2 linked regions of the Pseudovibrio sp. M1P-2-3 genome follow. Each later gene encodes a partner of the first gene's protein in a complex. Links are inferred from orthologs where the notes say so. Each region holds a gene or a part of one and is shown on either strand. Other genes may lie near its edges.

Region 1 (7,422 bases):
GTACAGCCCGCGTAAGTTGGGTACAGGCTCAAAGCAATCTGTCAGCCCCACAACGGTTTCCGCAGCTCCCAGCACCAGATAACCGTCCGCAGGCATTTGCCGTGAGATCTTTTGCAACACTTCGATTTTCGTTGCCTGATCAAAGTAGATCAGAACATTACGGCAAAAGACAATGTCGAACTCGCCGAGCCCTGCAAAGCTGTCCAGAAGGTTCATCTTCTTCCACTGCACCATGGACCGCAGCTCCGGTGCAATCTGCCACAGCTCTTCTTGCTGGGTGAAGTACTTCAAAAGCATCTGGATAGGCAGGCCGCGCTGTACTTCAAACTGGCTGTAAATGCCGGAGCGAGCTTTCTCCAGAACTTCCTTTGAAAGGTCAGTACCCACAATATCGAAGTTGAAGCCTGCGGTTCTCGCCTTCATTTCCTTGAGGGTCATGCACAAAGAATAGGGTTCTTGCCCCGTAGACGCTGCCGCGCACCAGATTCGGATACGCTTGCGTGCCTCTCTGCTTTTCAGCATGGCAGGCAGCATTTCCGCCTTGAAGTGCTCGAAAGGCGTTTTATCGCGGAAGAAGAACGACTCGTTAGTCGTCATGGCTTCCACTACATCTTCTTGCAGCTCCCGTGTACCGGGTTTACGAAGCGTGCCGATCAGTTCTGACAGGGAACTGAACTCCCGCCGTCTGACGATCGGAACGAGGCGGCTTTCCACCAGATACTGTTTTTCATCGGAGAGCACCAGACCGGAGCGGCTCATCAGAAAAGTTCTCAAAAACTCATAGTCTTGAGGGGTCATCTGACCTTCCCTCCTATAATGCTGGCAAGACGGGGACCGATTTTGTCCAACGGCAAGATTTCACTGCAACTTCCAGCCTTGACTGCCGCTCCCGGCATACCCCACACAACACTGCTTTCCTCGTCCTGCGCAATCACACTGCCACCCTTATCTGCAATAAACACGGACCCTTTGGAACCATCTGCTCCCATGCCAGTGAGAACCAATGCCAAGACACCGGAACCGAACACTTCGGCAATACTTTCAAACAGCGGGTCAACAGAGGGCCGGCAGAAATTGATGGGTGCCGTTTCATCCAGCAACACAACTGCCCGGCCGTCTTTCGCACCCACACGCATATGATAGCCACCGGGGGCTACATAGATGTGGCCAGCTTTCAACGGCTCCTCGTGTTCTCCCTCTTTGGCCGGTATTCCCACACTCTTGCCAAGATGCTCAGCCAGAATGGTCGTGAACGTCCGTGGCATATGCTGGGTTATGAGAATGGGAAGGCTTTTAACCCTTGGCCCCATGTTCTCAAGAACCGAATGCAGCGCCTGAGGTCCGCCTGTTGAACTGCCAATGGCAAGCACCTTGGGCAGAACAGGAGACATGGAACGCAGCGAATAGTTTTCATCGCCGTGCTGTGCCTTTGCCTTTTGCAAGGCAAGGCGCGGATTGAGGCGGTAGGAATTCTGAGGTGCAGCCGAGGGGCGAAGACCTGTTGTCTCCGCTCTCATGCGCCGTTGCGGCAGGCTCGAAGCCCTTAATGATGCACGCCTGAGCTTGCGTGCTCCAAGTGAGCGGACCTTTTGCAAAAGCTCGCGGCGAAAATCCAAAGAAGAGGCCGCCTGACTGGAGCTTTCCGGCTTTGCCACATAATCGGTTGCCCCCAAAGACAGCGCCCGCATGCTGACTTCTGCGTTGCGGCGGGTCAGCGTGGAGGCCATGATAACGGTGAGGCCCCTTTTCTTGGCAAGGATAAGAGGAAGAGCTGTCAGCCCGTCCATCACCGGCATTTCAATATCCAGAATGACCACATCCGGATCACTTTTTTCGATATCATCGGTTGCCAATTTGCCATTTCGATGGGTGGCAACCACCTGCATATCCGGATCTTCCTGAATCCATCTGCTGATCAATCCCCTGATGACGGCGGAATCGTCAACAATCATAACCTTGATTGAAGCATCAGCAGAGGCACCGGAATTTATCGTTTTTCTTTGTGTGCCAAGCATTACTCGTTAGCCTATTCCCACTTAAACCAGACCAACTTCCTGGAACTTGGCTTCTATAATCTCACGGTCAAAAGGTTTCATGATATATTCGTTGGCACCGGCACGAATGGCCTTGGTAATGTGGGCCACATCATTTTCCGTGGTGCAGAACACGACGATGGGATCATCGCCCCCGTCCTCTTCACGCAACTTTGTCAGGAATTCCAACCCGTCCATAACCGGCATATTCCAGTCCAGAAGAATGGCATCAGGCATACTCTCCTTGCAAAGATCCAGCGCCTTTTGACCATCTGCGGCCTCGGAGGTGGTAAAATTCAGGTCCTCGAGAATTCGTTTCGCCACTTTTCTTATGACGTTTGAATCATCAACAACAAGGCAATGTTTCATCTAGATATACTCTTACTAAGTAGGATGATGCTTCAATTAGGCGGCTTTTGGCTCGATCAACGAGGTGAGAAGTCTGTCCACATCCAACACCACCATGAGCTGGCCGGAAAGACGGTGTACACCGCCTGAAATTTCCGCCCAATGCGCATCGAGGTTGGAGGGGTTTTCTTCCATTTCCTGCTTTGCAAGACTGAGGACCTCACCTACGGAGTCAATAACGAGACCAAAGGATTCACCTTTGTACTCGATGCCAACAGCCATCATGCCTTCTTCATTGGCCAACGGTTCCAAATTCAACCGTCGGCGCATGTTGATTGCGGTCACAACACGGCCACGTAGGTTCAGGACCCCTTCCACCTCTGGCGGTGCCAAAGGCACACGGGTGACCTTTTCCGGTACAAATACGTCATGAACCTGCGCGATCGGTATACCAAACAGCTGCCCGCCAATAACCACAGTCACAAACTGCACAGTTTCGCCTGAGCCCTGCACTGTTTCACCAGCGCCTATTGCATGCCCATTACTCATGCTGCCACCTCGATTTCTCCGGTTAACACGTCTTTCAGGGAAGCAATCAGTCCCGGTCTGTCAAACTTGGCCACATAATCGTCAAAGCCCGCTTTTCTACCCTTCTCGATGGAAGACGGCGTCACAACGGCTGACAGGGCAATGATTGGAAGGTTGCGGAACCGGTTATCACGGCGCAAAGTTTCGCAAAGCTCGAAGCCGCTGATCTCCGGCATTTCGATATCGGTCACGATGGCCCCGAAGGTGGCTCCCTTCTCCAGCACTTCAAACGCGGCTGCTGCATTCTCGCATACGGTTACCTTGTAACCGGCGGCTTTAAGAACAGGGGTCAGCATGTTGCGGAAGAAGGCACTGTCATCAATGAACAGGAGATCACGGGAGGCTTCCGCCTCGTGAATTTCCTTGCGCGCAAACCAGTCATCAAACGCCAGTGGCAGGAAGTGTCCCAGATCGACAATTTCCGTTGCCTTGCCCTTGATGATGGCAGAGCCAAGAACTCCCGGCGTTTCAGAAGCCACTTCAATCTGCATCCGGTCTTCCACGATGTCCACGATTTCATCGACAACCAAGCCCATGGAGCGGCCGAGGTCGGAGAACACCAGCATGGACTGGGTGCCCTCTTCTTTGCGCTGCAATTTCTCGTCGATGTAAACAAGTGGCATGAGCGAGCCACGATACTGGACAAGATCGCGATAGTTGGAGCGTTCGATTTTCGAGACTTCGAACTCTTCCAGACGTGTAACAAGAGACAGAGGAACCGCTTTTGGTTCTGCAGTTCCGGCACGGAACAGGAGAAGCGACATTGGCGCATCCATATCCTGAGCCGTGATATCATCCTCTGCAACACTCTCTTCAACCATAGAGCTGGAGCCATGGCTGGCCATTGCGGCTGCAACGCCGTTCGGGTCGATAATCATGATCACCGCCCCGTCACCCAAAATGGTATTGCCCGAGAACATGGTCAGATTACGCAGCATGGAGGACATGGGTTTGACCACGATTTCCTCTGTATGGAACACTGCGTCCACAACCACACCAAAGGTCTGGGCACCCACCTGCATGACAACAATAAAGCCATGCTCTTCGTCAAAGTCCTCTTCGGCTTTTACGCCCAGAAGCTGAGACATGTGCACCAGTGGCAACAGCTTGTTACGCAGGCGCAAGACAGAGCGATCCTTGATCCGCTCGATTTTGTGCTCGGAATTGGACTGAACCCGCACAAGTTCCACCACAGACATTTGCGGAATGGCGAAGCGGTCGCCGCCACTCTCCACAATCAAGGTGGATACAATGGCAAGGGTCAGCGGAATCTTGATGATAAATGTAGACCCCTTGCCCTGAATGGAGCGAACATCCACAGACCCGCCGATCTGCTCCACATTGTTGCGCACAACATCCATTCCAACGCCGCGACCGGACACACTGGTGACGGACTGCGCGGTGGAGAAGCCAGCGGCAAAAATGAACTTGAAGATCTGGTGATCAGACATCTTGTCCAGTTCAGCCTCGGTGGTCAGGCCGTTGCCCAGCGCTTTTTCCTTGATCCTCTCAAGGTTCAGGCCGCGCCCGTTATCCTTGACCTCGATCAGGATATGGCCACCTTCATGATATGCGGAAAGAGTGATTGTGCCCTTGGCCGGTTTACCGGCGGCAACACGCTCATCCGGCCCTTCCAGACCGTGGTCCGCAGAGTTGCGGATCATGTGGGTGAGCGGATCCTTGATCAGCTCAAGCACTTGCCTGTCCAGCTCGGTGTCAGCGCCAATCATGTCAAGATCGATCGGCTTGTTCAGTTCCTGCGAGAGATCGCGCACAATGCGCGGCAGCTTCTGCCATGCGTTGCCAATGGGCTGCATGCGGGTTTTCATAACCCCTTCCTGCAGCTCGGCCGTCACATTGGAAAGACGCTGCAAAGGCACCTTGAATTCACTGTCCTCATGACGGCGAACGATTTCCAGAAGCTGGTTACGGGTAAGAACCAGCTCTGAAACCATTGTCATAAGGTTTTCAAGAGTCTCAACAGCAACGCGAATCGACTGGTTGGAAACGCTTTGGCCACCCTTGCCATTCGGCTTTTTCGCTTGGGCAGGGGCTGCGGCCTTCTCTGGCTCTGCTGGTGTTTGCTCTGCCGGGGCTAAAGCTGTTTCTTCTTCAGGCTCCTCTTCACTTGGCAGCTCAATTTCCACGTCAGCTTCCTGAAAGGCGCGCTCCAGCTCATCCAAGGACACTTCACCGGGACGAAGAGGTCGCTCCAGTGTTTGCACGAGAAGAGGATCTTCGTCCTCGTCAAACCCTTGATCCAGCTCTCCTCCCATTTCGGCGGAAAGAGAAAGACGCTCCAACTCACTGATCAGATCGTTGTCTGTCCCTTCAGGTTCAACACCCTCGGCCATTTCAAGATCTGTGAGAATATCTTTAATGCGGTCAATCGAATTCAAGATAAGCGAGACAGCCTCAGGCGTAACCGGCACCCCATCTCGGAATTTCCCCATAAGGGTTTCCGCAGCATGCGCAATGGCTTCCAGACGAGGCAGGCCAAGGAATCCGCAGGTTCCCTTAATGGTGTGAACCAAGCGAAAAATATTATCCAGAATACTCGCATTGTTGGGATCTTGCTCGAATTTGACCAGTTCAACATCAACAACATCGAGACTTTCATTAGTCTCAGTGAGAAACTCTCTGAGAAGATCGTCCATTCGTCACACCTGCTTACACTTAATACTTGCCCTGAATCACCAAGGACCGACTCTTGATAATTTTGACATGATTTTTAAGTGAAACAGTTAATATACATTGAAGAACTGTTAATAATGCCCACTATAAAGTCGGGATTGGATGCGCGATGCAAGTTATTTCATCAGACTTTTCGGTAAGCTCCAGCCTCAAGCCCTCTTCTTTCGCAAGCAAACGCGTATAGATAGGCTGAACTGAATGCGCATCAATCCTTTCTGGAGCATCACCGGAAAGTACACTGGAAATCACTTGTGCGACCCTTGCATTTTTCCCCTTTGCGACCAGTTTGAACATCCTTTGGCCGTTCAAACCCTCACTGGTGACCGTAATGACACCGCCCCGAGGAACGCATTGGTTAATAGTTAGCAACAGATTTAAAAGAAGTTTTACCTGATTTTTTGGCAGAAGAATCCGTTCCAGCTGCCAGTCCAGCTCCGCCTTTTCGTTTTCCATGAAACCTGCGGCAACTGCATGGGCGTCTCCCAAGTCAATTTCGGAACCAGCTGACCCTGCGGCCCCGAATGCAAGGCGGGCAAATTGCAGTTTAGCAGAGGCTTGCCGTGCCGACTTGCGGATAAGATCCATTGCAAAGTCGGCCATATCTTCGTTGCCCTCCTCATCGAGGACCTCAAGGCCATTGGTGATGGCCCCAACAGGGCTGATGATGTCGTGACACACACGACTGGCAACCAATGCAGTGAGATCCAGGGAGGAGAGTTCTTCTAAAACAGCCATTTTTGCCCCATGATACCTGTTTTAAAGGCATGTAAACGATTCATTAACCACAATGCAGGGTTACATAAGCTGGGGGCGAATGCCAAGGCCTGTTAACCAATTGTAAAGAATTTATTGGTGTGGCGAACCCCTATTGAAACCACAAAGAGATATCAGCCCACGATTCATGTCCCCCTTAATTCAGCGAGTTCCCTTGCGCACCCCCTGAGAGATCACCTGTAAATTCACAGAAAACCTCAAAATACACAGGAAACATTTGAATTTATGAGAAATAAGGGGCAAGAGCCGCATATATTACCATAAATCAGATTTAAAACTCGAATCACTTTCTAACGGGAATGGGCTCGCTCTGAAGACATTCAGTCCATTTCTACTGATTTGAGTGATAATTATTTTGAGGGTCGACATTATGAAATACAGCCCCAGACACACGACTGGATACTTGGCAGCCTTCTTGATGGTGCTGGCGATGGTTGCCACAACCGTTTCCACCGCATCTGCGCAACAGGCAACAGACCAGCGCACTTATAGCGAGAATGATATTGTAGAAGCTGGACACCACTTTTTCGGGTCCATCTCTTCCGGTTTGGCGAAAGTGGTTGAAAAGGCCGTCCAGAAATATGGCGAGCCAAACGGGTACATTCTGGGCGAAGAAGGCTCAGCTGCCTTTTTTGCAGGTGCCAGCTACGGCGAAGGCCAGTTGTTTACGCGCAATGCAGGAACCCACACAATTTTCTGGCAAGGCCCATCCATCGGCTGGGACATGGGCGGCAATGGCAGCCGTGTGATGATGCTGGTTTATAACCTGCCCAACGTGGACAGCATGTTCAAGCGCTACGTGGGAGCCAAAGGTTCTGCTTACATGGTTGGCGGCTTTGGAATGCAGGCCCTTTCCAACAGCAATGTGGTTGTTGTGCCGGTGCGTGCCGGTGTTGGCGCCCGCCTTGGTGTGAATATGGGTTACCTGAAATTCACCCGTACACCTACATGGAACCCCTTCTGATTGATTTGCCTTTACGATAGA
Region 2 (6,908 bases), 410 kb from region 1 along the record:
CCCACGCCCTTTGCAATTACCGGAAAAACTTTGGTAATCCCGTCGTCTTAATCACAAATTCACCGCGTAGCGCACAACAAATCGCGCATCATCTTGCTTCGCTTGGAATACCAACAGAAGCATATGACGCCATCATCACATCCGGCGATACTGTCCGCGATCTACTTTCCCAAAAAGATGTTCCAAATATTTTTCACATCGGACCACACCGTCATCAGAATTTCTTTGAAAAGATTGAATGTAATTCCACTGATGCCAACCAAGCTGATTTGATAGTTTGTACGGGGCTGAGGGACCGTGAAAATGAAAATCCAGAACACTACCGACAGCAATTTGCGGAGTATATCTCCTTAGGCTTGACCATGATTTGCGCAAACCCCGATATTGTTTCAGAACATGGAGACAAATTGGTTTGGTGTGCGGGGTCTTTAGCCCGGCTTTACAATGAAATGGGCGGGCAAGTTCTCACGACTGGGAAGCCCAATCCTCCAATTTATCAAAGTGCACTCAGGCAACTTGAGAACCTAAGCAATACCAAGCTTCCTACCAACAGGATTTTGGCAATTGGGGACGGGCTATTCACCGATATCAAAGGTGCCAATGCCAAAGGTTTGGGAACTCTCTTCCTAAGTGGAGGAATTCATGCAAGTGAATGGCAAGTGGAAGAGAAGGATTTCATGCCGTCGCTCCATATCAGATTGGAGCAGGAAGGCCTGGAAGTTCAATCTGTAATGCGGCGCCTTCACTGGTAAGGCACCGTTTCCTGCATTTGTCGCTTAGCCAAAAAGCTTATCAATGTCGGCTTGATCCGAGGATCCCATTAACGCATCAATATCTCCTTGCGAGACACCTTCTCCAACATGCTGGGGACCGTGCAGAATAAGCTCGCGTGCGCGCTTTTCCTCCTCGGATTCTTCCACTTCATCACTCGCATTTACTTCTTGACTCAATCGTAAATGTTCAATGAAAGTCGATACTCTCTCATCGATAAAGTTCAAAGTGCGTACAACACGGGAAATGCGCTGACCGGTAATATCTTGAAACGCACAAGCCTGAAAAATCTCCATAACCTGCGCATTTACAGTATCCACATAAGCTTCGCTCTCTTCAGGGTCAGCAGCCATAATAGCTTCTGCTGCCTCCATAATAGAGTTTGTCGCCTCCTCGGTAGCAGAAACAATTGCATCAAGCTCTCGGCCTGCCTCTGGAATACGATTGCTTTTCATTTCTGCGACGCGCAGCTTGGCAATCTCACTTTTCATGCGCGCAATTTCGGCACCGATAGCCATAAGCTCTTCGGTAAAATTAGGCTGCACTTGTATAACCGCGTCAGTCATAGACCCAGCCATCACTTCAGCCAGACGCATCACATCATTGAGTGTAATTTCTGTTGTACGAGTCTTGTTTTCCTCAAGAAACTCGATAACGCTTTTAACGTCCAAATTTTCAACAATCGCCATTTTGCATTCCATCAAGCGACTTTTTAGGTGAATACAGAGGTCTAGCACCCTTCTTGAAGACTAAATCCTCAAGACAGCCCCCTCCCCCTCAAAGCCTGTAGGGCACGGCTGTGCCCTAATTAAACTGTATACGATCCTCGATTGGGGGAGAGTTTTAACTCGCGAAAACCGCCTCAATTTTCCCTTTTAGGGTTTGAGCGTTAAATGGCTTCACAATGTAATTGTTAACGCCAGCTTTTTTCGCTGCGATCACATTTTCAGTTTTTGATTCAGCGGTCACCATGATGAACGGTGTTTTACAAAGCGCTGGTTCCTGGCGAACTTGTTTCAAAAGTTCATAGCCTGTCACAGGCTCCATGTTCCAATCCGAAATAACCAGCCCATAGCGGCGCTGCTTCATTTTTTCGAAGGCTTCTTGTCCATCTGCCGCATCATCGATATCGTTAAAGCCAAGTTGCTTCAACAAGTTACGAATGATTCGAATCATGGTCTTATAATCATCGACAACCAAAATAGGCATCTGAAGATCAACGGCCATGTAATACTCCATACTTCCACTGGAGCCCATATTACAGAGCTCTTAAGGCAAAACGACTGGTCTTAAAGGGTGATAGAAACTCTCGTAAAGAGAATCAGTTGCAGCTCACCTGACCCCACACATATAGCAAAATTAACATCTATGATTGAATGTTAGGTTAATTTTACCAACTTTATCAGCTAGGCTAAGGGTTCAATTGTCTTTTACCCCATTTATTTGATAGATTGACAGTCCTAGAATTACAACTATTTGTCTCTAGTAAATAGGAATTGGGAATGCTTACGCTACGCGCTTTATCATTTGAAGACCTAAAAGTGGGCATGGTGGAGGAGCTAAAAAAATCTGTTAGTTCCCAAGATATTGTCGGCTTTGCTGAAATATCGGGCGACAGAAACCCTATTCACCTCTCCGAGCATTTTGCTGCAAAAACACCCTTTAAAAGCCGTATAGCTCACGGCCTTTACACCGCTAGTCTGATCTCTGCAGTTTTGGGAACACGCCTGCCGGGTCCTGGCGCTATATATCTATCCCAAACTCTTAAATTTATGGCCCCAGTTTTTATTGGTGATGATGTTCTGGTTCGCGTCGAAGTCGGGGAGCTTATCCCAGAAAAATGCCGAGCCCTGCTTAAATGCACATGTTCTGTCGATGATAAAATCGTCCTTAAAGGCGAGGCTATTGTAAAAGTTCCAACACGTAGCGAGCTGGACGTCCCTGTTTAAAACTTTGATATCGGCTCACCCCACTGATTTACACTTTGCCACTTTGCAACAGATATGTTGTATAGACTTCGTCTTTTTACTCGGAGACAGCAGTCGGATCAGGAAACTGGAACACGTAGTTTATGAATGAGAACCCAGCGCAGGCCAAACCTTTTACTGTTCTAACAGATCTTTCCGCGGTGCCAGAGCATCTGCGCGGAGGAGTTGTAGCCATAGGAAATTTTGATGGCGTACACCGAGGCCATAGAGCAGTTCTTGATCTCACCTTGCAAGAGGCGAAAAAGCAAGGTGTTCCAGCTCTGGCAATGACATTCGAACCTCATCCTCGGACATTTTTCAAACCAGATGCACCTGTCTTTCGCTTAACACCCGCTCATGCAAAAGCCGAAATATTACAGGCAGCAGGCCTCGACGGTGTTATTCAAATTCCATTCAACAAAGACTTTGCTGGAATGTCCGCTGAAAGTTTTGTCGAAGACATCTTGGTTGACAAGCTTGGCATTACACAAAGCATCACTGGCTATGATTTTCATTTTGGAAGACAGCGAAAGGGAACACCAAAATTCCTCAAAGCTGCTGGAAAAGCCAACGACTTTCATGTGACAATTGTTGGCGCTGAAAAAGATGAGGGGCAAGACGTTATCTCCTCCAGCCGTATACGCACAGCTTTAGCCGATGGCGACATAGCGTTGGCAAACGGCTTGCTTGGTTACCGTTTCTTCGTGGAAGCTACTGTTCAGCACGGAGAAAAACGTGGACGTGACCTCGGCTACCCCACCGCAAATCTGAAACTGGCTGACAACTGTATCTTGAAATACGGCATTTATGCTGTGAGAGTTATGGTGGATGGAAAACTCCAGGACGGCGTCGCCAGCTTTGGAAGCCGTCCAACATTCGACAATGGCGCCCCTCTTCTCGAAGTTCACCTCTTTAATTTTTCTGGGGACCTCTACGACAAAGAACTACAGGTTTTCATACTTGGCTTCATTCGCTCCGAATTAAAGTTCGATAGTGTGGAAGCGCTTATTGCTCAAATGGATCAGGACAGCGCTGAATCGCGGGCAATTATTGCCTCTGTTCAGCCTCTTTCTGATCTGGACAGAGCTCTCTAGGCATTCCACCCAAAAGAAAACACATCAGCTCCAGGCCCTTTAACCCGCAGGCATATAAATTTGCAGTTTATCATTCACTCCTCTTTATTCCCTGTGAAAGCGCTGCTAAAAGCATCTCCATGTTTTGTGTAGTGGACATTCCTTGCAGCTATTTGCACCAAAGCAGCTTGGCAGGGCACAAATCGCCAGTGACTTTTGGAAAAGTGGCAGCGCGAATTATTGGCCCGGCCTTCGGCTGAGGCGCCCTTTAGTGTGCGCCCCGAAGGACCGGGACCTTGCTTTAGCCCTTAAAGCTAAAACCCTGTTTCATACGTGCTTTTTATACTCAAGCACTGCAATTCCTAGATTTACGGCAACATTGCCTCTGACTTACCGGATATAATTATGACTGAGAGTGCGACCAGAGATTACTCCGAGACGCTCAATCTGCCAAAGACTGACTTTCCAATGCGGGCCGGCCTTCCTAAGAATGAGCCTAAAATCCTTGAGCGCTGGAAAGAGGAAAACCTTTTTAAACAGCTGCGGGAACAGGCTGCTGGTAAGCCAAAGTTTATCCTTCACGATGGCCCCCCCTATGCAAACGGTAATATCCATATTGGTCATGCATTGAACAAAGTCCTGAAGGACATCATCAACCGCTCCATGCAGATGCAGGGCTACAATGCCCATTATGTGCCGGGTTGGGATTGTCATGGGCTGCCCATCGAATGGAAAATTGAAGAGCAGTACCGTAAAAAAGGCAAAAATAAAGACGCTGTTCCGGTCAATGAATTCCGCCGAGAGTGCCGTGACTTTGCAGGCAAGTGGATTGATGTTCAAAAAGAAGAATTCAAGCGTCTAGGCATTGAGGGTGATTGGAGCAATCCATACCTCACTATGAACTATGACAGTGAAGCGATCATTGCCAAAGAACTGATGAAGTTTGCCAGTTCTGGCCAGCTGTATCGCGGTTCCAAGCCAGTCATGTGGTCCATCGTTGAAAAAACCGCTCTTGCCGAAGCAGAAGTCGAATACGAAGATCACGAGTCCCACGCCATTTGGGTCAAGTTCCCTGTTCTCACAGGCGACGAAGCTCTTGTTGGCAAGAATGTCGTTATCTGGACTACAACTCCTTGGACGATTCCCGCAAACCGTGCAATTTCGTTCTCTAATACCATTGGATATGGGCTCTATAAAGTTACACAGGCAGCTGACGACAATTGGATAAAGGTTGGAGAAGAAATTATCCTGGCACACGCTCTGGCCGAGAGTGTCTTTAAATCAGCACGTGTTGATGCCTTTGAAAAGGTTGCTGATGTCGATCCTTCCAAAATCGAATATTGCGCTCACCCATTCCGTGGCGCAGCCGAAGCAAATGGGTACTACGACTTCTTCGTTCCAATGCTTTCCGGTGAGCATGTAACGGAGGATGCAGGTACAGGTTTTGTGCACACTGCCCCCGGTCACGGTGCAGAAGACTTCCAAATGTTTCTAGACAATCGTGAAGCCTTTAAAAAGGCCGGTACGGAACAAGTGCCTTTGACCGTTCAGGAAGACGGGGCTTACTACCCGCATGTGCCTTTGTTTGAAGGAAAATACATTCTGGACCGTAAAGGCAAAGACGGATCAACCAACAAAGCTGTTATAGAAAAGCTGAATGAAGTTGGTTCCCTTATTGCGCGGGCTAGAATCAAACACTCTTACCCGCACTCCTGGCGCTCCAAAGCTCCACTGATTTTCCGCAATACTCCGCAGTGGTTTGTCTACATGGATAAAGAGCTTTCCCAAGAAGCTCAAAAGGACACACTGCGCGGGCGAGCTCTCAAAGCAATTTCAGAAACCCGCTTTGTTCCCGCCTCCGGTCAGAACCGCATCAATAACATGATCGAATCACGTCCTGACTGGGTTCTTTCCCGCCAGCGTGCGTGGGGTGTGCCCATCTCCATTTTCGTCAATAAGGAAAGCGGAGAGGTATTGATTGACGACGCTGTCAACGACCGCATAGTTGAAGCTTTCACCAATGAAGGGGCCGACGCGTGGTTTGAAGACGGTGCTACACAGCGTTTCCTAGGAGAAGCCTACAAGGCTGAAGACTTCGAGAAAGTTGATGACATTCTCGACGTATGGTTTGATTCAGGCACAACACACGCGTTTTGTCTGGAAACTCGCGAAGAACTGTCTCCCAAGCGTAAGGGTATCGGCGGAGATGATTACGTTCTTTACCTTGAAGGTACAGACCAACACCGCGGCTGGTTCCACTCTTCCCTTTTGGAGAGTTGTGGCACGCGTGGCCACGCCCCATACGATGCTGTTGTAACCCATGGCTTTACCATGGACGAGCATGGCCGCAAGATGTCAAAGTCTCTGGGCAACACCGTAGCTCCGCAAGATATCATCAAGCAGTATGGTGCGGATATTCTACGCCTATGGGTTGGGTCCGTTGATTACCTTGACGACCAGCGCATTGGGCCAGAAATTATCAAGACTAACGTAGATGCGTATCGCAAACTGCGTAATACTTTGCGCTTCATGCTTGGAGCTCTGGGCCATTACAAAGGTGAAGAGATTGCTCTTGAAGACATGCCTGAGCTGGAACAGCTCATGCTGCATCGCCTGTCAGAGCTGGATGAAGTTGTTCGTGCAGCTTACAGCTCATTCGACTTCAGGAAAATCTTCTCCACCTTGTTCAACTTCATGACCGTTGAGCTGTCGGCTTTCTACTTCGATGTAAGAAAAGACGCTCTTTACTGTGACCCTCAGTCTTCTGTGAAACGTAAAGCAAGCCTTTATGTGATTGACCAGCTGTTCCGTCATTTGGTCACATGGCTCGCCCCTATCCTGCCATTCTCATCTGAAGAGTGCTGGACATATCGCAATGGCAAGGATAGCCAGTCCGTTCATCTGGAACAGTTTGCTGTTATTCCTGAAAACTGGAAAAACAATGAGCTTGCCCAGAAGTGGGAAAAAATTCGCAGTGTTCGCCGCGTCATCACAGGCGCTTTGGAAATCGAACGCCGGGAAAAGCGAATTGGTTCCTCTTTGGAAGCACATCCAACCGTGTATATCACCAATCAGGACTTGCTGGGTGCTCTTGAAG

What was found.
Region 2: the proteins of P6574_RS17070 (region 1) and P6574_RS15235 are in contact, whole or in part, in a solved structure (PDB 1A0O), measured with the Escherichia coli proteins. The link is inferred for Pseudovibrio sp. M1P-2-3 from one-to-one orthologs.

Annotation. Positions count from the first base shown.
Region 1 is NZ_JARRCW010000001.1:3,888,583-3,896,004, forward strand. The notes cover bases 2,727-6,013. They hold P6574_RS17070 (hybrid sensor histidine kinase/response regulator), read right to left. Parts: upstream 5,627-6,013; coding sequence 2,927-5,626; downstream 2,727-2,926. Other genes in these bases: P6574_RS17065 (chemotaxis protein CheW), read right to left, coding at 2,727-2,930; chpT (histidine phosphotransferase ChpT), read right to left, coding at 5,748-6,013. Also shown: P6574_RS17050 (CheR family methyltransferase), read right to left, coding at 1-798; P6574_RS17055 (protein-glutamate methylesterase/protein-glutamine glutaminase), read right to left, coding at 795-2,015; P6574_RS17060 (response regulator), read right to left, coding at 2,037-2,402; more of P6574_RS17065, read right to left, coding at 2,439-2,726; more of chpT, read right to left, coding at 6,014-6,398; P6574_RS17080 (DUF1134 domain-containing protein), read left to right, coding at 6,808-7,401. UniProt on the Escherichia coli protein: Involved in the transmission of sensory signals from the chemoreceptors to the flagellar motors. CheA is autophosphorylated; it can transfer its phosphate group to either CheB or CheY.
Region 2 is NZ_JARRCW010000001.1:3,476,573-3,483,480, forward strand. Bases 307-3,079 are described here. They hold P6574_RS15235 (response regulator), read right to left. Parts: upstream 1,999-3,079; coding sequence 1,615-1,998; downstream 307-1,614. Other genes in these bases: P6574_RS15225 (TIGR01459 family HAD-type hydrolase), read left to right, coding at 307-752; P6574_RS15230 (protein phosphatase CheZ), read right to left, coding at 777-1,460; P6574_RS15240 (MaoC family dehydratase), read left to right, coding at 2,274-2,720; P6574_RS15245 (bifunctional riboflavin kinase/FAD synthetase), read left to right, coding at 2,843-3,079. Also shown: more of P6574_RS15225, read left to right, coding at 1-306; more of P6574_RS15245, read left to right, coding at 3,080-3,832; ileS (isoleucine--tRNA ligase), read left to right, coding at 4,217-6,908. UniProt on the Escherichia coli protein: Involved in the transmission of sensory signals from the chemoreceptors to the flagellar motors.